DNA from 2 places in the Burkholderia sp. 22PA0099 genome. Region 2 is predicted to be linked to the other one. Evidence: predicted binding sites of a transcription regulator. Region 2 holds the regulator's gene; the other holds the start of a gene.

Region 1 (9,534 bases), 790 kb from region 2:
GTGGAAGGACGTGCAGGACAAACTGCACCTGCTCGAGCGCTGATCTCGCCACGCTGCGCCCGTCCGCGGCGCAGCCTCGCATCCGGGTTTCCGGAAATTTCGCGCAGGGGCTTGACACGTTTTCGTTAGCCTCATAGAATCTCGTTTCTCTGCTGTTTGTTCCCCGATAGCTCAGTCGGTAGAGCGCCGGACTGTTAATCCGTAGGTCCCTGGTTCGAGCCCAGGTCGGGGAGCCAAAAATGCTTGGCGCGCTGGTTTCAGCGAGCCCGCACTGAACAAACGCAGTACCGATTTATTCCCCGATAGCTCAGTCGGTAGAGCGCCGGACTGTTAATCCGTAGGTCCCTGGTTCGAGCCCAGGTCGGGGAGCCAAACAGCGAAAAGGCCCGTCTCACGACGGGCCTTTTTGTTTTTCCGCCCTGCCCCTCGCCGTTTCCGCATCGCTGCCCGCGCGAAAACCCGGCAGCGCGCCGTGCTAGAGTCGAATTCCTTTCGCATTCCGCCCGCCCCGCCCATGATCCACCATCGCCTTGCCGCCGCGACCTGCCTCGCCGTCTCGTTGCTTCCGTTCGCCGCCGGCGCCGAGGAAGTCGCCAGCGTCAACACGAACTTCCGCGTCACCGGCTCCGATCGCGTGGTGGTCGAAGCCTACGACGACCCGCTCGTGCAGGGCGTGACCTGCTACGTATCGCGGGCGCGCACCGGCGGCATCAAGGGCAGCCTCGGCCTGGCCGAGGACCCGAGCGAGGCGTCGATCGCCTGCCGCCAGGTCGCGCCGATCCACTTCACGCAGCCGCTCAAGCAGCAGACCGACGTGTTCAGCGAACGCATGTCGTTCATCTTCAAGACCCTGCACGTGGTGCGCGTGGTCGACAAGAAACGCAACACGCTGGTGTACCTCACCTACAGCGATCGCGTGGTGTCGGGCAGCGCGAAGAACAGCGTCACGGCCGTGCCGGTGCCCGACGGCACGCCGATCCCGCTCAAGTAATACCGCCCGTTCCCGTCGCCACACCATGCGCTCCGCCCGTCTCGTCGATGCCGCCCGCTACTGGCGCACGCCGTTGCTGCCGGAGGCCGATCTCGTCACCGCCACCTATCGCGAGCACACGTTCGCGCCGCACTGGCATGACGCGTATACGGTGCCGGTGATCGAAACCGGCGCCGAGCACTATCGCTATCGCGGCAGCCTGCGGATCGCCGATACCGGCTCGATGCCGATCATCCACCCGGGCGAGGTGCATACCGGTTCGCGCGCGACCGAGGACGGCTGGCGCTATCGCGTGTCCTACGTGCCGATCGATTACCTGCGCGCGCTGGCCGACGAAATCGCCGGATCGCCGCAACCGGTGCCGTGGTTCCCCGACGACGCGCTGCACGATCCCGACTGCGCGCGCCGCCTGCTGCTCGCGCATCGTCTGCTCGAAGCGGACGGCATCGATATCGCGCCGGCCCACGACGATCCCCCGCCACCGCCCGGCCCGCTCGCCGCCCCACCGCTGCCGCGCGGCCTGGTCGAGCCGCTCGCGGCCGAAACGGCGCTGCTCGACGCGCTCTCCACGCTGCTCGTGCGGCATGCGCTCGGCCGGCCGCGCGCCGGCGTGCCGGCCGCCGACGAACCCCGCGTCGCGCGCATGCGCGAACGGCTCGCCGCCGATCTGACCACGCCCGTCACGCTGGCCGAAATGGCCGAGGCGGCCGGGCTGTCGCCGTTCCATGCGGCGCGGCTGTTCACGCGCGCGACCGGCATGGCGCCGCACGCGTGGCGCAATCAGTTGCGCCTGCACCGCTCGCTCGCGCCGCTGCGCGCGGGCCTGGCCGTGGCCGACGTGGCGGCCGCCAGCGGGTTCGTCGATCAGAGCCATTTCACGCGCCACTTCAAACGGATGTTCGGCGTGCCGCCGGGCCGCTGGCAGAGCGCGAAGAAGTAAGTTCACCGCCGCGCAAGAACGTACAAGCCTGCCTGACGCCGCTTCGCTATGCTCGGCGTTCAGGAGGACTCACCGTTGAACCCGTCTCACCCCAATCCATCCCTCACGCAGCGCCAGCCGCGCCCGCTGCGCGAATTCGCCGACGGCGCCCGCGATACGTTTCCGATGATGGTCGGCGCCGCGCCGTTCGGCGTGATCTTCGGCACGCTCGTCACGGCCGGCCCGCTGGCCTGGTGGCACGGCGAGCTGATGTCGCTGATCGTGTTCGCCGGCTCGGCGCAATTCATCGCGATCGGCCTGCTGGCCGGCGGCGCCGGCGCGCTGGTGGTGATCGCCACCACGCTGATCGTCAACCTGCGCCATCTGCTCTACTCGGCCACGCTCGCGCCGTATGTGGCGCATCTGCCGCTGCGCTGGCGCGCCACGCTCGGCGCGCTGATGACCGACGAGGTGTTCGCGGTGGCCTACGCGCGCTACCGCCACACGCGCCCCGGCGAAATGGGGCCGCACTACTTTCTCGGCTCCGGCGTCGCGATGTACGTGAACTGGCAGATCTGGACCGTGGTCGGGCTGCTGTTCGGCGCGGCGTTCCCCGGCCTGCAGGCGCTCGGGCTCGATTTCGCGATGGCCGCCACGTTCATCGCGATCGTGGTGCCGCAACTGGCCGCGTTCCGCTATCTGGCCGCGGCGGCCACGGCCGGCGTGATCGCCCAGCTTTGCCATGCGCTGCCGTACAAGCTGAACCTGCTGGCCGCCGTGGTGGCGGGCGTGACGGTGGGCGTCGCGCTGTCGCTGCGCGATCACGTGCGCGCGCGCCGTTGCTCGGAGGCTGCCTCGTGAGCTACGTCCTGATTTTGCTCGGCATGGCCGCCGTCACCTACGCGATCCGCACGACGCTGTTCCTGTTCGGCGAACGGCTCGTGTTCCCGCCGCTGGTGCGCACCGCGCTCGGCTTCGTGCCCGTCACGGTGCTGACGGCGATCATCGTGCCGATGACGGTCGCGCCGCACGGCGGCGGCGTGGAGTTCGGCCTGCGCAATCCGCAACTGGTGGGTGGCCTGGCGGCTGTGATCGTCTCGGCCGCCACGCGCCGGCCGCTCCTGACGATCGCCGTCGGGCTGGCGGTGTTCTTCGTCTGGCAAGGCGTGGTGATGCCACGCTGGCTGCCGGCCTGAATCAGGCCGGGGGGCGCCGAACTTGTCAGCGGATTCGCCGCTGAATCACCGCCGGGCTCGTCCGGACCGGCGCGGGCCGAGCCTAACCGAGTCGAGCGGAGCCGGATCAGACGGACCGAGCCCGGCCGGCACGCCCCGCGCCCACGCCCTCAAGTTTCTTTCGCACGCGCCGATAAGAGAGGAAAACCCTCCTGGCGCCAATCGCGACGGAGCCGGCCGGCATCAGCCACGGCCGGCCGATGCGGGCGGCGCATGCCGGCGCGCGGTCGACGCCGGCAGCCACCGCGTTCCGAGAAATTCATGGGTCATATCACGCTGTCGATCAAGGACGACACCATCACGTCGCTGCGCAAGGATTTCGATGCGTTCGTGCGTGTCTCGCTGAAGCTCGATCCGCAGTTCGCGACGCCCTCGTTCGAGGATTTCCTGCGCGCCAAGCTGCTCGACAACATGGTGCCGCTCACCGAGCACGCCGTGCAGCGCATGTTGCAGGGCGGCCAGTACGCCTGGGCCAAGCGCACGCTCGACAAGGAATTCCCGAACGTGGTCGAGATCCTGATGCGTCAGGCGGAAACGTTCGGTTTCGGCTTTGCCTCGCGCAGCGAATGGACTCCCGACGAACTGCTGAAGGCCTGCCATGACTGGGCCGCCGCGATCGTCACGGAAGCGCAGGGCGACGCCTCGCTGGTCGATCCGCTGGCCGCGCAGATCAAATCGGCCGTGCACGACATCCAGACGCTCGAGGAGCGCATGCAGACGCCGGCCTGGCGGCTGGCCGAATCGCTGCGCCAGCGCGTCTACGAAGCCAAGCTGGCCTGCGAGATGAGCGTGGGCAGCACGGCGCGCGAGAAGCTCGGCGAGCTGCGCGGCCTGCTGCGGCTCGGGCTGTCGCACGGCTCGTTCCAGAAGCAGGAAGCGCAGCAGATCATGGAATACCTGCGCCTGCTGAAGCCGGAAATCTTCGTCGAGGAACCGCACGACGTGTTCACGCGGCTCGCCGCGTGGCTGCGCAGCATCTTCATGGTGCCCACGCCGGCCAGGGCCGCGCAGCAGAACCCGGCGGCACGGCCACCGCAGCAGCGTCAATAACGAGGTACGCCGCGCCTGCCCTGGCGCGGCATAAAACGGGCCGAACCCCGCACAAAGCGAGGTTCGGCCCGTTGCCGTTTTCAAGCCCGGCGGCAAAGGCGGATCGGCGTCCCGCCCCGTTGTTGCCGCATCGCTTACTGCGACTGGCCCGAACCCGGCGTACCGTTGCCGGCCGGCGACATCCCGCTCGTATTGCCGTTCACGGCATCGCCCGCCTTCGAGTTCGCGCCGTGCGCCGAGCTGTTCGCGCGCGTCTTGGCGTGATGCGACTTCATCGTGTGCTTGGCGCCCGGCGCGCTCATCGCGCCGCTGTTGGCGGGCGTGCCGTTGCCCGGTGCGGTCGGTGCGGCGTCGTTGCCGCCGGTGCCGCCCGACTGGCCGCCCGCGCCGGCTGCACCGCCGCCGCCACCGCCAGCACCGCCGCCCGCGCCACCACCGGCCTGGGCCATCGCGGATGTTGCCGCGAACACGGTCGTCGTCACCAGCGCAGCGCTCATCAGCATTTTGCGAATCGTGGTCATAGCATTCCTCCTCGGGGAATTGGCCGGCGCGGCCTTCGAAACGGGCCGCACCGCCCCGCCGCGACATGCGGCAGTTGGTAGACAGACCGGCCCGTGCCGCGGCCGGTTCGCCGGAAACGCCGACTGTTACCCAAGCTTGCATTTGCTGACGGTTGGCATACATCCACTTACATGGGCCATCCGCCGGCGCCTCGGGATCGGGATCTTCGCTTCCGGTCCCGTTTCCTGACGCAGCGAACGTTCCCGTTCCGCGCCCACACCGGCCGAACCCGCTCCAGCCCGCCAATCCGGCGGTTTCGCGCGCCGCGCTCGCCCCCGGCCGCGCGCTGGCTTATGATGCGAGCCTTGCTTTTTTACACATTGCGCGCCGTTCGCGCGCATCGCCCCATGCCCAACCTCGATTTCACGCTGACCGGCGATTACGTCGAACTGCACAACCTGCTCAAGATCTCCGGCGTGGCCGACAGCGGCGGCTCCGCGAAGGTGCTGGTCGCCTCGGGCGCCGTCAAGGTGGACGGCGCGACCGAGCTGCGCAAGACCTGCAAGATCCGCGCGGGCCAGGTGGTGCTGTTCGAAGACACGCGGATCGCCGTCCACGGCGCCTGAGCGCCGACGCGGGTGCCCGAGCGGCGCCCGCCGCTGCCCGGCATGTCGATTCGACAGCCGTGCAGGAAAACCGTAAGCTTGCCGTCTCACTACAACAACCGAGAGCGCGGGCCTGTCTTCCCGCGGCCCTTCATGTCGCTTCCCGGCCTCCCGCGCGCGGCCCACGCGCCGCCGCCTTCCTTTTCCCGTCACGCCGCCGACACCGCCCGTCTCGCCGCGCCGCTCGCGATCGCCCAGTTGTCGCAGATGGCGATGAGCGTGACCGACACCGTCCTGCTCGGCTCGCTCGGCCCCGACGCGCTCGCGGCAGGCGGCCTCGGCGCAACGCTGTTCTTCGTGGTCGTCACGGTGCTGCAAGGCGTGCTGACCTCGGTCAGCGTCAGCGTCGCCCACGCGCGCGGCGCGCAGGACGACGACCGCATCCCGCACATCTACTGGACAGGCGTGGCGCTGTCGCTGCTGCTGGCGGTGCCGGCCATCGTCGTGCTGCTGTTTGCCGAGCCGTTGCTGCTGATGTTTCACGAGCCGGCCGAGCTGGCGCGCAACATCGGCGAATACTGCCGCGTGCTGTGCTTCGCCGCGCCCGGCAGCCTGATCGGCGTGGGCCTGATGCGCGCGTTCCTGCCGGCGATCGGCGCGGCGCGCCGGCTGCTGTGGGTGTCGATCGCGAGCGTCGGCGTGAACGCGGTCCTGAACTACGGCCTGATCCACGGCGCGTTCGGCCTGCCGCGCCTCGGCTTTCTCGGCTCGGCGGTGGCCACCACGCTGTCGATCTGGCTGACGGCCATCGCGCTGGTCCTGCTGCTGCACGGCCGCCCGGCGTTCCGCCATTTCGTGGCGGCGTCGCGACCGAAGCTGCCGCTGATGGGCGAGCTGGTCAGCGTCGGCTGGCCGGTCGCGATCACCTACGGGGTCGAATCGACGTTGTTCCTCGCCACCGGCCTGACCATCGGCGTGCTCGGCGAATCGTCGCTGGCGGCGCACCAGATCGCGCTGAACGTGGCCTCGGTCATGTTCATGGTGCCGCTGGCGATCGGCCAGGCGGCCAATGTGCGGGTGGGCTACTGGATGGGCGCGGGCGCGCCGCTGGCGGCACGGCACGCGGGCTTCGCCGCGATCGGGCTGGGCGTGGCGTTCATGTCGCTGTCGGGGCTGTTGCTGATCGCCGCGCCGCACGCGATCGTCGGGCTGTACCTGGATCTGGGCGACCCGAAGAACGCCGGCACCGTCGCGCTGGCCACGCAGTTGCTCGCGATCGCCGCCCTGTTCCAGATCGTCGACGGCATGCAGACGGTCGGCTCGGGCTGCCTGCGCGGCCTGAAGGACACGCGCATCCCGATGATCGTCGCGACGCTCGGCTACTGGGGCGTCGGCTTTCCGGTCGGCTACTGGTTCGCGTTCCACGTCGGGCTCGGCGCGCGCGGGCTGTGGTGGGGGCTGGCGGCGGGGCTCGCGAGCGTCGCCGTGCTGATGACCTGGCGCTTCCACAGCAAGACCCGCGCGGCGCGCGGCAGCGCGCACTGACCGTTCGGCAGCCGGTCGCGCACGCCACGACGGCGCGCGGGCCGGTTGCCTGCTTCCCCGGGTTTTACGCCTGCGCCCCCCCGCGCCGATACCCGCACGCGCGCCCGTCCCATTGCCCGTCGCGCCGCCAGCCGACGTAAAATCGCGCCCGGCGCTATGCTTGTCGCCTCTGGACGCCGTCATGAGAACGGTGCCCGTCCCCACCTACGCTTTCGTGCCGCGCCGCCGCGCGCGGCGGAGCCAATTCTCGTGACGGAGTCATCAAGATGAGCGAAGCAGTACGGATGGAACGCGATACGTTCGGCGAAATCGCCGTGCCGGACGCCCGCCTGTGGGGCGCGCAAACGCAGCGGTCGCTGCAGAACTTCAAGATCTCGACGGAAAAGCAGTCGCCCGAACTGATCCACGCGCTCGCGCTGATCAAGCGCGCGGCCGCCAGCGTCAACCGCGAACTCGGCGTGCTGGCCAATGACAAGGCCGACGCGATCGTCGCGGCCGCCGACGAGATCATCGCCGGCCGTCATCCCGAGGAATTCCCGCTGGCCGTCTGGCAAACGGGCTCGGGCACGCAGACCAACATGAACCTCAACGAGGTCATCGCGAACCGCGCCAGCGAGCTGCTCGGCGGCGTGCGCGGCGAGTCGCGCAAGGTTCACCCGAACGACGACGTGAACCGCGGCCAATCGTCGAACGACGTATTCCCGACGGCCATGCACATCGCCGCCGCGTTCGCGATCCACACGCAGTTGCTGCCGGCGCTCAAGCGCCTGCGCGCCACGCTCAACGAGAAATCGAAGGCGTTCGCCGAGATCGTCAAGATCGGCCGCACCCACTTGCAGGACGCCACGCCGCTCACGCTCGGCCAGGAATTCTCGGGCTATGTCGCGCAACTCGATCACGGCATCCGCCACGTCGAATCGACGCTGCCGCACCTGTACGAACTCGCGCAGGGCGGCACGGCGGTCGGCACCGGCCTGAACGCGCATCCGAAGTTCGCGGCGGCCGTGGCCGGCGAGATCGGCAAGCTCACGCAACTGCCGTTCGTGACCGCGCCCAACAAGTTCGAGGTGATGGCCGCGGCCGACGCGCTGGTGTTCGCGCACGGCGCGCTGAAAACGGTCGCCGCCAGCCTCATGAAGATCGCCAACGACGTGCGCTGGCTCGCGAGCGGCCCGCGCTGCGGCCTCGGCGAGCTGTCGATCCCGGAGAACGAGCCGGGCAGCTCGATCATGCCGGGCAAGGTCAACCCGACCCAGTCCGAAGCCGTGACGATGCTGTGCTGCCAGGTGTTCGGCAACGACGTGGCCGTCAACTTCGGCGGGGCGAGCGGCAATTTCGAGCTGAACGTGTTCCGCCCGATGATCGCGCACAACGTGCTGCAATCGGTGCGTCTGCTGGCCGACGGCGCGTTGAGCTTCAACGATCACTGTGCGGTGGGCATCGAGCCGAACCGCCCGCGCATCGATACGCTGCTCAACGAATCGCTGATGCTGGTGACGGCGCTCAATCCGCACATCGGCTACGACAAGGCTGCGCAGATCGCGAAGAAGGCGCACAAGGAAGGCACCACGCTGAAGGCTTCCGCGCTGGCGCTCGGCTACGTGACGGATGCCCAGTTCGACGAATGGGTCAAGCCGGGCGAGATGATCGGCAACCACTGAGCTTCGCCGCACGAGCCGCCAAAGGGCGTGCTGAACGCCCTCGACGAACAAGGCCGGCAAATGCCGGCCTTGTCGTTTTGCGAGGAGGCGTGCGGCGCGCCGTTCAGACGCTGCCCTTCGCGACTTCCTCGGGCTTCAGTTCGACGATCTTGTCGAGCGCGGCGCGCACGTCCATCGCGTATTGCTGGAGGCGGCGCTCTTCATCGTTGCTCGGCACGAACGGCGGCACCGGCAGCGGGTTGCCGTTCTCGTCGACGGCGACGAACACCACCATGCAATCGGTGGTCTGGCGCAGCACGCCGCCCTTCGGGTCGCCCGCGTGCACCGAGACGTGAATATGCATGCTGGTGCGGCCCGTCGCGACCACACGCGCCTTCAGTTCGACCAGGTTGCCGACCAGGATCGGCCGCTGGAAACGAATATTGCCGACGCTGACGGTCACGCAATAGCGGCTCGACCAGATCGCCGCACAGGCGTAGGCGGTCTCGTCGATCCATTTCATCAGCGCACCGCCGTGGACCTTGCCGCCGAAGTTCACCGAGGTGGGCTCGGCGAGAAAACGGAACACGGTCTCGGTGCGATCGAGGGGCGCGGTGGGCGATGAGTTCGACATCTGGGCTCCGTTTCGACGGTATCGTGTGGGAACGCCGATTATACGGGGCCGGGCCGGCGCGCCGCCCCGACGCGGCGCGCCCTGCTTGCGTCAGTTGTGGACGGTGATGCCCTGATCGATCGTGCCGTACATCTCGATGCTGCCGTGGCCGCCGTCCGAGGCACCGCCGCCGCCGTTCGCGCAGCCCGCGCAACAGCCGGCCGCCACGAGCGCCGCCAGCAGCATCCTGATCCTTCCGCGCATGATGTCCGTTCCTCGAGGTTCGATGGCCGCATTCTACGCGGCGCTCCGTGCATTCCACGTTTCACGATCGGGTGAAGCGTCGGATGCCGGACGCACCTACACTACGCGGATTCTCATCGCCCCCAGGAGCCGCCCATGATCGCGACCGACCCGCACTTTCCCGGCCTGAGC
Region 2 (9,534 bases):
AGCGACAGCGCGACGCTGCCGACCTGCAGCCAGAACCCCTCGTTCTACTGCCCGTCGACCACGGTCAGCCTGACGGCCACGCTGACCGCCTCGGGCGGCGCAACCAGCCTCGCGGTGCCGTTCTCGGTGGTCAACGCGCAGAACCTGTTCAACTCGGGCGGTTTCGCGCTGGCGAATCTGGGCGGGCCGTTCGGCCAGAGCAGCACGCTCGATCTGGGCCTGCCGCACTTCTACGGCCGCAGCATCTACTTCGGCATCGACCAGCGTTTGATCGGCGGTACGCAGACACCTTACGTGGCGCTGTAAGCCGCCTGAGCCGGCCGAACCGCCGGCTTTGCACAAAGGTTCGAAGGGCGCGACCTCGCGCACCGCTCCGGCAGGGGCGGTCGCGACGGTCGCGCCCTTTTTCGTTTTTTGCGGGTGACGGCGCCGGCGGCCTATCATCGAAAACCGGCCGGGCGTGCCCGACGCGCGCGCGGCTTCAACGAAGCTCGCCGAATCCTGCCGGAAACCGCCGGCATCCGCGCCGACGCGCACCGGCCGGCCTCGGCGAGACGATCCGGAGACAGGCCATGACCTTGACCCCTGCGACGGCGCGGCCGTCGATCCAGCGCATCACGCCGTTCCTGTGGTTCGAGCACGACGCCGAGGCGGCGGCGCATTTCTACGTGTCGGTGTTCGACGATTCGCGCATCACGCGCGTGGCCCGCTACGGCAAGGAGGGCGCGCGCGCCGCCGGCCAGCCCGAGGGCACGGTCATGACGGTCGGTTTCGAGCTGGCCGGCCAGGCGTTCTCGGCGATCAACGGCGGGCCGGTGTTCCGGATCACGCCGGCCGTGTCGTTCGTCGTCAATTGCGAGAACCAGGCCGAGATCGACCGCTACTGGGCCGCGCTGGCCGACGGTGGCGATGCGGCGGCGCAACAATGCGGCTGGCTCAAGGACCGTTTCGGCGTGTCGTGGCAGATCGTCCCGGTGCAGTTGCCGGCGCTGCTCGGCGACGCCGACGCGGCGCAGTCCGGCCGTGTGATGGCCGCGTTGATGGCGATGAAGAAGCTCGATCTGGCAGGGTTGGAGCGCGCGGCGGTGGGTTGAGGCAGGCCGGCACGGACGGCGCGGGGCGATCGGATCGGCCGCGTTCCGATCGCCGCCGCCTCCATGCCGGCTCGCCAAGCCGCGCTCGGGCCGGCTGGCGTTATCGTTGATGCCGATGCCGATGCCGATGCCGATGCCGATGCCGATGCCGTTGCCGATGCCGATGCCGATGCCGATGCCGCTACCGCTACCGCTACCGCTACCGCTACCGCCCGCCGTTGCCTCGTTCGCCGGCTGTTTCCGTTTTGTCGCCGTCGTCCGTGCCGAGTTGGGCCGTCGTCCCGCCGCCCCGGTCATGTCTGGCCGTGCTCCCGCCGAGCCGCCCATCCCGGCCTCAAGCTACCCGCGATCCCCCGGCGCACCTGCCCGCCGCCCTGTCGTTTTTACCGCCCACCCGACTCCATCGCCGGAAATACCCCGGTTTCCCTGCTTTCCTCGACCGATCGCCGCTCGACACGTCCATCAATAATCGATGCACTGGAAACGGCATCCCGCTGTTTCCCCCGGAGGCTGCAGTGGCAGAGGACAGCGATCTCGAGAAAACCGAAGAAGCCACCCCCCGGCGCCGTGAAAAGGCGCGGGAGGAGGGGCAGGTCGCGCGCTCGCGCGAGCTGTCGTCGTTCGCGTTGCTCGCGGCCGGCTTCTACGGCGCCTGGCTGCTGTCCGGCCCGATCGGCCTGCATCTGCGCACCATGCTCGAAGGCGCGCTGCGCTTCGACCACGCCAGCGCGTTCGATACCAATGCCATGCTGACCGGCGCCGGCCGCGCCGGCATGGAAGGCCTGAGCGCGGTGGCCCCGGTGCTCGCGCTGACCGGCCTGGCCGCGCTCGCCGCGCCGCTGGCGCTGGGCGGCTGGCTGCTCTCGTCCAAGGCGATCGGCGTCAAGTTCGACCGCCTGAACCCGATTACCGGCCTGGGCCGCGTGTTCTCGCCGAAAGGCGTGATCCAGCTCGGCATGGCGCTGGTCAAGACGCTGGTGGTGGGCGGCATCGGCGGCGTCGCGATCTGGCGCAGCCGCGACGACCTGCTCGCGCTCGCCACGCTGCCGCTGCACGAAGCGCTGGCCGATGCGATGCACCTGATCGCCGTGTGCTGCGGCATGACGGTCGCCGGCACGCTGGTGGTGGCGGCCCTCGATGTGCCGTACCAGATGTGGCAGCACAACAAGAAGCTGCGCATGACGAAGGAAGAAGTGAAGCGCGAGCACCGCGAAAACGAAGGCGATCCGCACGTGAAGGGCCGCATCCGCCAGCAGCAGCGCGCGATGGCGCGCCGCCGCATGATGTCCAACGTGCCGAAGGCCGATGTGGTCGTTACCAACCCGACCCACTTCGCGGTTGCGCTGCGCTACGCCGACGGCGAAATGCGCGCGCCGAAGGTGGTCGCCAAGGGCGTGAACCTGGTCGCCGCCCGCATTCGCGAACTTGCCGAGGAACATCGCGTGCCGATTCTCGAAGCGCCGCCGCTCGCGCGTGCGCTGTATCACAACGTCGATCTCGAACGCGAGATCCCCGGCCCGCTGTACGGCGCCGTGGCCGAAGTGCTGGCGTGGGTCTACCAGCTCAAGCGTTTCCGCAGCGAAGGCGGCGCGTTCCCGGCCGAGCCGACCGGCCTCGACGTGCCGGCCGAACTCGACAAGGGCAGCGAGATTGCCGACGAAGACGAAGCCGAGGAAGCCGACGAAGCGCTCGGCGGCCGCACCGGAGGCGCCGCATGAGCACGCCGACCTCGCTTCCGGGCGCCAAGCGCGCCGGCCGCCTCGACGTGGCGAACCTGCGCGCGCTGGCCGGCCCGGTGCTGATCGTCATGATCCTCGGCATGATGATCCTGCCGCTGCCGCCGTTCCTGCTGGATCTGCTGTTCACGTTCAACATCGCGCTGGCGGTGATGGTGCTGCTGGTCAGCATGTACACCATGAAGCCGCTCGATTTCGCGGCGTTCCCGAGCGTGCTGCTGTTCTCGACGCTGCTGCGCCTGTCGCTGAACGTCGCTTCCACGCGCGTGGTGCTGCTCGAAGGTCACACCGGCCCCGACGCGGCCGGCCAGGTGATCGAGGCGTTCGGTCACTTCCTGGTGGGCGGCAACTTCGCGGTCGGCATCGTGGTGTTCGTGATCCTGATGATCATCAACTTCACGGTGATCACGAAGGGCGCGGGGCGGATCGCCGAAGTGTCGGCGCGCTTCACGCTCGACGCGATGCCCGGCAAGCAGATGGCGATCGACGCCGACCTGAACGCCGGCCTGATCAACGAGGACCAGGCCCGCAAGCGCCGGGTCGCGGTGGCGCAGGAAGCCGAGTTCTACGGCTCGATGGACGGCGCCTCGAAGTTCGTGCGCGGCGACGCGATCGCGGGCCTGATCATCATGGTGATCAACGTGCTGGGCGGCCTGATCGTCGGCATCGTGCAGCACGACATGAGCTTTGCCGCCGCGGGCAAGAACTACACGCTGCTGACGATCGGCGACGGCCTGGTCGCGCAGATCCCGTCGCTGGTGATCTCGACCGCGGCCGGCGTGATCGTCTCGCGCGTGGCGACCGACGAGGACATCGGCACCCAGATCACCGGCCAGTTGTTCGCCAACCCGCGCGTGCTGCTCATTACCGGCGTGATCATCGCGGTGATGGGCCTGATCCCGAACATGCCGCACTTCGCCTTCCTGCTGCTGGGCGGCGGGCTGATCTGGCTGGCGCGCTCGATGAGCCGCCGCGAGGCCGCCAAGCGCGCCTCCGGCGACGTGACCGAGATCGCGCCGCCCGCCGCGCTGCCGGCCGACAGCCACGAAGCCACCTGGGAAGACGTCACGCTGATCGATCCGCTGGGCCTCGAAGTGGGCTACCGGCTGATCTCGCTGGTCGACAACAGCGGCGATGGCGAACTGCTCAAGCGCATCAAGAGCATCCGCAAGAAGTTCGCGCAGGAAATCGGTTTCCTGCCGCCGGTGATTCATATCCGCGACAACCTGGAGCTGCGCCCGAACGGCTATCGCATCGCGCTGAAGGGCGTCGAGGTGGGCACCGGCGAAGCGTTTCCGGGCCAGTGGCTGGCGATCAACCCGGGCCAGGTCACGGCCGCGCTGCCCGGCGCGCAGACGCGCGACCCGGCGTTCGGCCTGCCGGCGGTGTGGATCGACGTGTCGCAGCGCGAACAGGCGCAGGTGTACGGCTACACCGTGGTGGACGCCAGCACCGTGATCGCCACCCACCTGAACCATCTGGTGGTGCAGCACGCCGCCGAGCTGCTCGGCCGCCAGGAAGTGCAGGCGCTGCTGGAGCGCACCGGCCGCGACGCGCCGTCGCTGATCGAGGATCTGGTGCCGAAGACGGTTTCGCTGACCACGCTGCAACGCGTGCTGCAGAACCTGCTGGAAGAAGGCGTGCCGATCCGCGACATGCGCACCATCATCGAAGCCGTGTCGGAGCAGTCGGGACGCATCACCGACCCGTACGAACTGACCGCCGTGGTGCGGCTCGCGCTGGGACGCGCGATCACGCAACAGTGGTATCCGGGCACCGGCGAAATGCAGGTGATGGGTATCGATGCGAATTTGGAGCGGGTGCTGTCGCAAGCGCTCGCCACGGGCGCGAACCCCGGTCTCGAACCGGGTCTCGCGCACACGCTGCTGATCGGCACGCAAGAAGCGATGCTGCGGCAGCAGAACATGGGGCTGCCGCCCGTGCTGCTGGTGCAGCACGCGCTGCGCGCGATGCTCGCGCGTTTCCTGCGCCGCAGCCTGCCGCAACTGAAAGTGCTGTCCTATGCCGAAGTGCCGGAAACACGCACGATCAAAGTCACGAACGTCATCGGGGGTAACGCTTGAACATCCGCAAATTTACTGGCGCAACGAGCCGCGACGCACTGCGTCTGGTGCGTGAAGCGCTTGGCGGCGATGCCGTCGTGCTGTCGAACCGCACGCTCGACGACGGTTCGGTCGAAATCGTCGCGCTCGCGGACGCCGAGCTGGCCGCGCTGGCACCGAAATCGCCGGCCGCCGCGCCCGCGCAGGCCCGCGCGCTGCCGCCCGCCGCCCGCCCGGCGCCGGCCGCCAACGCTGCCGCCGCGCCCGCCGCGCCGCGCATGCCGGCCAATCCGTACGCCTCGGGCGACGTGTTCTCGTCGATGTTCGGCGCGAGCGCCGACACCACGGAACCGGCCTCGGCTGCCTCGCGCTACGACCTGGGCGACGACGACCAGCACGACGCCGCCCCGGCCGCCCCGGCCGCCGTTGCACCCGCCTACGAACCGGCCCCGGCCGTCGCGCCGTCCACGCCGGCCCCGTGGCTCGTCGAGCACGCGCGCCGCCTGACGCGCCAGCACGATGCGATCTCGGCCCCGGCCGCACGCGGCGAGCCGGTCACGGCCGCCGAATTGAATGCGGCGCTCGACGACAGCGCGACGCCCGAATGGGCGCGCGACATCGTGCGCAACGTCGCCGCCCGCGTGGAGCCGCCGCAACGCCCGGCCGCCCCGGCCGCTGCGGTTGCCCCGGCGATCTCGCCGGCCGTCGCCAAGCTCGCCGAACGCGTGGTGCGCGGCACCCAGACGCCGGCCGCCTCGATCGCCGACGAAGTCAATTCGCGCATCGAGCGGATCGTCAACGAGACGGTGATGAACGAGCTGTCGGCGATGCGCGGCATGATGGAAGAGCAGTTCGCCGGCCTCGTGTGGGGCGACCGCCAACGCCGCAGCCCGCTGCATGGCGCGCTGACCAAGCGCCTGTTCTCGGCCGGCTTCTCGGCGCAACTGGTGCGCACCCTGGTCGACAACCTGCCGGCCGACGTGTCGGCGGGCAGCTTCGAAGGCGCCTGCGAATGGGCCGAAACGGTGCTGGCCGGCAACCTGCCGGTGCTCGACAGCGAGGATGCGCTGATGGAGCGCGGCGGCGTGTTCGCGCTGATGGGGCCGACCGGCGTGGGCAAGACCACCACCACCGCCAAGCTGGCCGCGCGCTGCGTGATGCGCTTCGGCGCCAGCAAGGTCGCGCTGCTGACCACCGACAGCTACCGGATCGGCGGCCACGAACAACTGCGCATCTTCGGCCGGATTCTCGGCGTGCCGGTGCATGCGGTGAAGGACGGCGGCGATCTGCAACTGGCGCTCTCGGAGCTGCGCAACAAGCACATCGTGCTGATCGACACGATCGGCATGAGCCAGCGCGACCGCACCGTGTCCGACCAGATCGCGATGCTGCAAGGCGCCGATTCGCGCGTGCAGCGGCTGCTGCTGATGTCGGCGACCAGCCACGGCGATACGCTCAACGAAGTGGTGCAGGCCTATCGCGGCGCGGGTCAGACCGATCTCGCCGGCTGCATCCTGACCAAGCTCGACGAGGCCACCAACCTCGGCAGCGTGCTCGACACGGTGATCCGCTACCAACTGCCGGTGCACTACGTGTCGACCGGCCAGAAGGTGCCGGAGAACCTGTACGTCGCCACCCGCAAGTTCCTGCTCAAGAGCGCGTTCTGCGTGCCGCGCGACGGCTCGCCGTTCGTGCCGCACGAAGACGAACTGCCCGGCATGCTGTCGGCTCTGGCCGGCCGCCCGGGCGCCGGACAACACGAGGTCTACTTTGGATAAGCGCACTACCGATCAGGCCGAAGGATTGCGGCGCTTGCTGGCCGGCCGCGCCACCCGGATCGTTGCGGTCACCGGCGGCCCGTCGGGCGTCGGCTGCACCTCGGCGGTCGTCAATCTGGCCGCCGCGCTGGCCGCGCTCGGCAAGGACGTGCTGGTGGTCGACGAGCGCTCGGACGTGGAATCCGCCACCGCGACGCTGGCCGGCGCCTGGTTGCGCACCGGCACCACGGTGCGTCACGAGGCCGGCTTCTCGCTGTGCGTGGCGGCCGATCTGGCGCGCGACGGCTACGACGACGAGCGCCTGGCCGCCTATCTCGACGGCGCGGCGGACATCGTGCTGGTGGACGCCCAGCGCGACGCGAACGGTGCGCTGTCGGCGCTCGCGCGCGCCGCGCACGACGTGCTGATCGTCACGCGGGTGGCCGGCGCGGCGATCACCGAAGCCTATGCCTGCATGAAGCGCCTGCACTACGCGCACGCGCTCGCGCAGTTCCGCGTGCTGATCAACCACGTGCAGAGCGAAGCCGATGCGCGCGCCGCCTACGAGAATCTGGCCGGCGTGGCGGGGCGCTACCTGACGGTCGCGCTGGAAGAAGGCGGCTACGTCAGCGCCGATCCGCTCGTCGCGCGCGCCCGCGAACTGGTGCACACGGTGGTGGACGCGTTTCCGTCGGCCGCCGCCGCGCGCGACTACCGGCAGATCGCGTCGGACCTGCTGTACTGGCCGATGCGTTCGGCGCCGGTCGCCGGCCGGCCGTTCGCCGCTACGCCGGCCGTCGAACGGGGTGCGGCGCAAGCCGCCTGACCCAAAGGGCTACCAGGAGAGAGCCGATGTACAACGCTCAAGGAAAACTGTCCACGTCGGCGATGGCCGAGGCCGGGATGGGGCAAGCCGAGGTGCTCGCGAAATATGCGCCGCTGGTGCGTCGTCTGGGCCTGCAACTGGTCGCGAAGATGCCGGCCAGCGTCGATCTCGACGACCTGATCCAGGCCGGCATGATCGGCCTGCTCGACGCGGCCGGCCGCTACAAGGAAGATCAGGGCGCGCAGTTCGAAACCTACGCGACGCAGCGCATTCGCGGTGCGATGCTCGACGAGCTGCGCAGCAACGACTGGTTGCCGCGCAGCCTGCGCAAGACCTCGCGCGAGGTGGAGCAGGCCGTGCACCGCGTCGAGCAGAAGCTCGGCCGCCCGGCCAACGAAACCGAGATCGCCACGCACCTGGAGATGCCGCTCGACGAGTACCAGTCGATGCTGCAGGATCTGCACGGCAGCCAGTTGATCTATTACGAGGATTTCGACCGCTCCGCCGACGACGAGCCGTTCCTCGACCGCTATCGCGTGGACCATTCGGACCCGCTGTCGGCGCTGCTCGACGATCACCTGCGCGCCGCGCTGGTGGAGGCGATCGATCGCCTGCCCGAGCGCGAGAAATTGCTGATGTCGCTGTATTACGAGCGCGGGCTGAATCTGCGCGAAATCGGCGCGGTGCTGGAGGTCAGCGAATCGCGCGTGTGCCAGTTGCACAGCCAGGCCGTGGCGCGTCTGCGCGCCCGCCTGCGCGAACAGGCCTGGGTCGGCGCCGAACACTGAGCGCCGCGTATCGGGTGCCGCAGTGCGCCACGGCGCGCCGCACGAGGCCCGCAGGCGAGTGCCCGCCTGCCGCCATCGTCGCGATCGATCGCGGGATTTCGGCCGTCGAATCCCGCGCCGTGCGTGTGGGAATTGTTCACGACTGTTTGCTACAATCCGTGCTCGTTTCCGAGGAGCGTTGCGACGGGCGTCCTGCCCGCCAGGCTCGGAAATCTTCACCGCGCGGCCCGCACCGCCCGGCGGGTCCGTCCCCACGAACCCTCCGGCCAGCGAGTCGCTCCTTGAACGGCGCTCACGTCACCAATCTTTGATCCATCAAGAAAGGAGGGCGTGATGAACGCCGTTATCGATTCGAAAGCTTCCAACGATTACCTCGTCGCCGACCTGGCGCTGGCCGCCTGGGGCCGCAAGGAACTGAACATCGCCGAGACCGAAATGCCCGGCCTGATGCAGATCCGCGAGGAAAACAAGGCATCGCAGCCGCTGAAGGGCGCGCGCATCGCCGGTTCGCTGCACATGACGATCCAGACGGGCGTGCTGATCGAGACGCTGAAGGCGCTCGGCGCCGACGTGCGCTGGGCCTCGTGCAACATCTTCTCGACGCAGGATCACGCGGCCGCGGCCATCGTCGAAGCCGGCGTGCCGGTGTTCGCGTTCAAGGGCGAATCGCTCGACGAATACTGGGAGTTCTCGCACCGCATCTTCGAATGGCCGAACGGCGAATTCGCCAACATGATCCTCGACGACGGCGGCGACGCCACGTTGCTGCTGATCCTCGGCGCGAAGGCCGAGAAGGATCGCTCGGTGATCGCCAAGCCGACCAACGAGGAAGAAGTCGCGCTGTACAAGTCGATCGCCGCGCACCTCGACGCCGATCCGGTGTGGTACTCGACGCGCCTCGCGCACATCAAGGGCGTGACGGAAGAAACCACCACCGGCGTGCACCGTCTGTACCAGATGGAAAAGGACGGCCGCCTGCCGTTCCCGGCGTTCAACGTCAACGATTCGGTCACCAAGTCGAAGTTCGACAACCTGTACGGCTGCCGCGAATCGCTGGTGGACGGCATCAAGCGCGCGACCGACGTGATGATCGCGGGCAAGATCGCGGTGGTGGCCGGCTACGGCGACGTGGGCAAGGGCTGCGCGCAATCGCTGCGTGGCCTCGGTGCGACCGTGTGGGTCACGGAAATCGATCCGATCTGCGCGCTGCAGGCGGCGATGGAAGGCTACCGCGTCGTGACGATGGAATACGCCGCCGACAAGGCCGACA

What was found. Region 2 encodes FliA, which starts transcription of late flagellar genes. Its sites were predicted from a motif close to CTAAAGTTTNNNNNNNNNNNGCCGNTA; they were not measured.
Region 1: a site for FliA is predicted at 3,255-3,281, ahead of AB4851_RS30880 (DUF4088 family protein). Genes of this name have one in related genera too.

What each region holds. Positions count from the first base shown of each region.
Region 1 is NZ_CP163165.1:3,497,066-3,506,599, forward strand. It holds gene fdxA (ferredoxin FdxA) at 1-43, shown strand, start outside; tRNA gene AB4851_RS30850 (tRNA-Asn) at 161-236, shown strand; tRNA gene AB4851_RS30855 (tRNA-Asn) at 297-372, shown strand; gene AB4851_RS30860 (CreA family protein) at 515-991, shown strand; gene AB4851_RS30865 (AraC family transcriptional regulator) at 1,017-1,931, shown strand; gene AB4851_RS30870 (AzlC family ABC transporter permease) at 1,980-2,771, shown strand; gene AB4851_RS30875 (AzlD domain-containing protein) at 2,768-3,106, shown strand; gene AB4851_RS30880 (DUF4088 family protein) at 3,407-4,195, shown strand; gene AB4851_RS30885 (hypothetical protein) at 4,330-4,716, opposite strand; gene AB4851_RS30890 (RNA-binding S4 domain-containing protein) at 5,104-5,322, shown strand; gene AB4851_RS30895 (MATE family efflux transporter) at 5,455-6,846, shown strand; gene fumC (class II fumarate hydratase) at 7,113-8,507, shown strand; gene AB4851_RS30905 (acyl-CoA thioesterase) at 8,611-9,120, opposite strand; gene AB4851_RS30910 (hypothetical protein) at 9,211-9,363, opposite strand; gene AB4851_RS30915 (ArsR/SmtB family transcription factor) at 9,499-9,534, shown strand, end outside.
Region 2 is NZ_CP163165.1:58,720-68,253, reverse strand. It holds gene AB4851_RS15560 (DUF3443 domain-containing protein) at 1-306, shown strand, start outside; gene AB4851_RS15555 (VOC family protein) at 573-1,094, shown strand; gene flhB (flagellar biosynthesis protein FlhB) at 1,610-2,812, shown strand; gene flhA (flagellar biosynthesis protein FlhA) at 2,809-4,914, shown strand; gene flhF (flagellar biosynthesis protein FlhF) at 4,911-6,671, shown strand; gene AB4851_RS15535 (MinD/ParA family protein) at 6,664-7,476, shown strand; gene AB4851_RS15530 (RNA polymerase sigma factor FliA) at 7,503-8,264, shown strand; S-adenosyl-L-homocysteine riboswitch at 8,429-8,496, shown strand; gene ahcY (adenosylhomocysteinase) at 8,598-9,534, shown strand, end outside.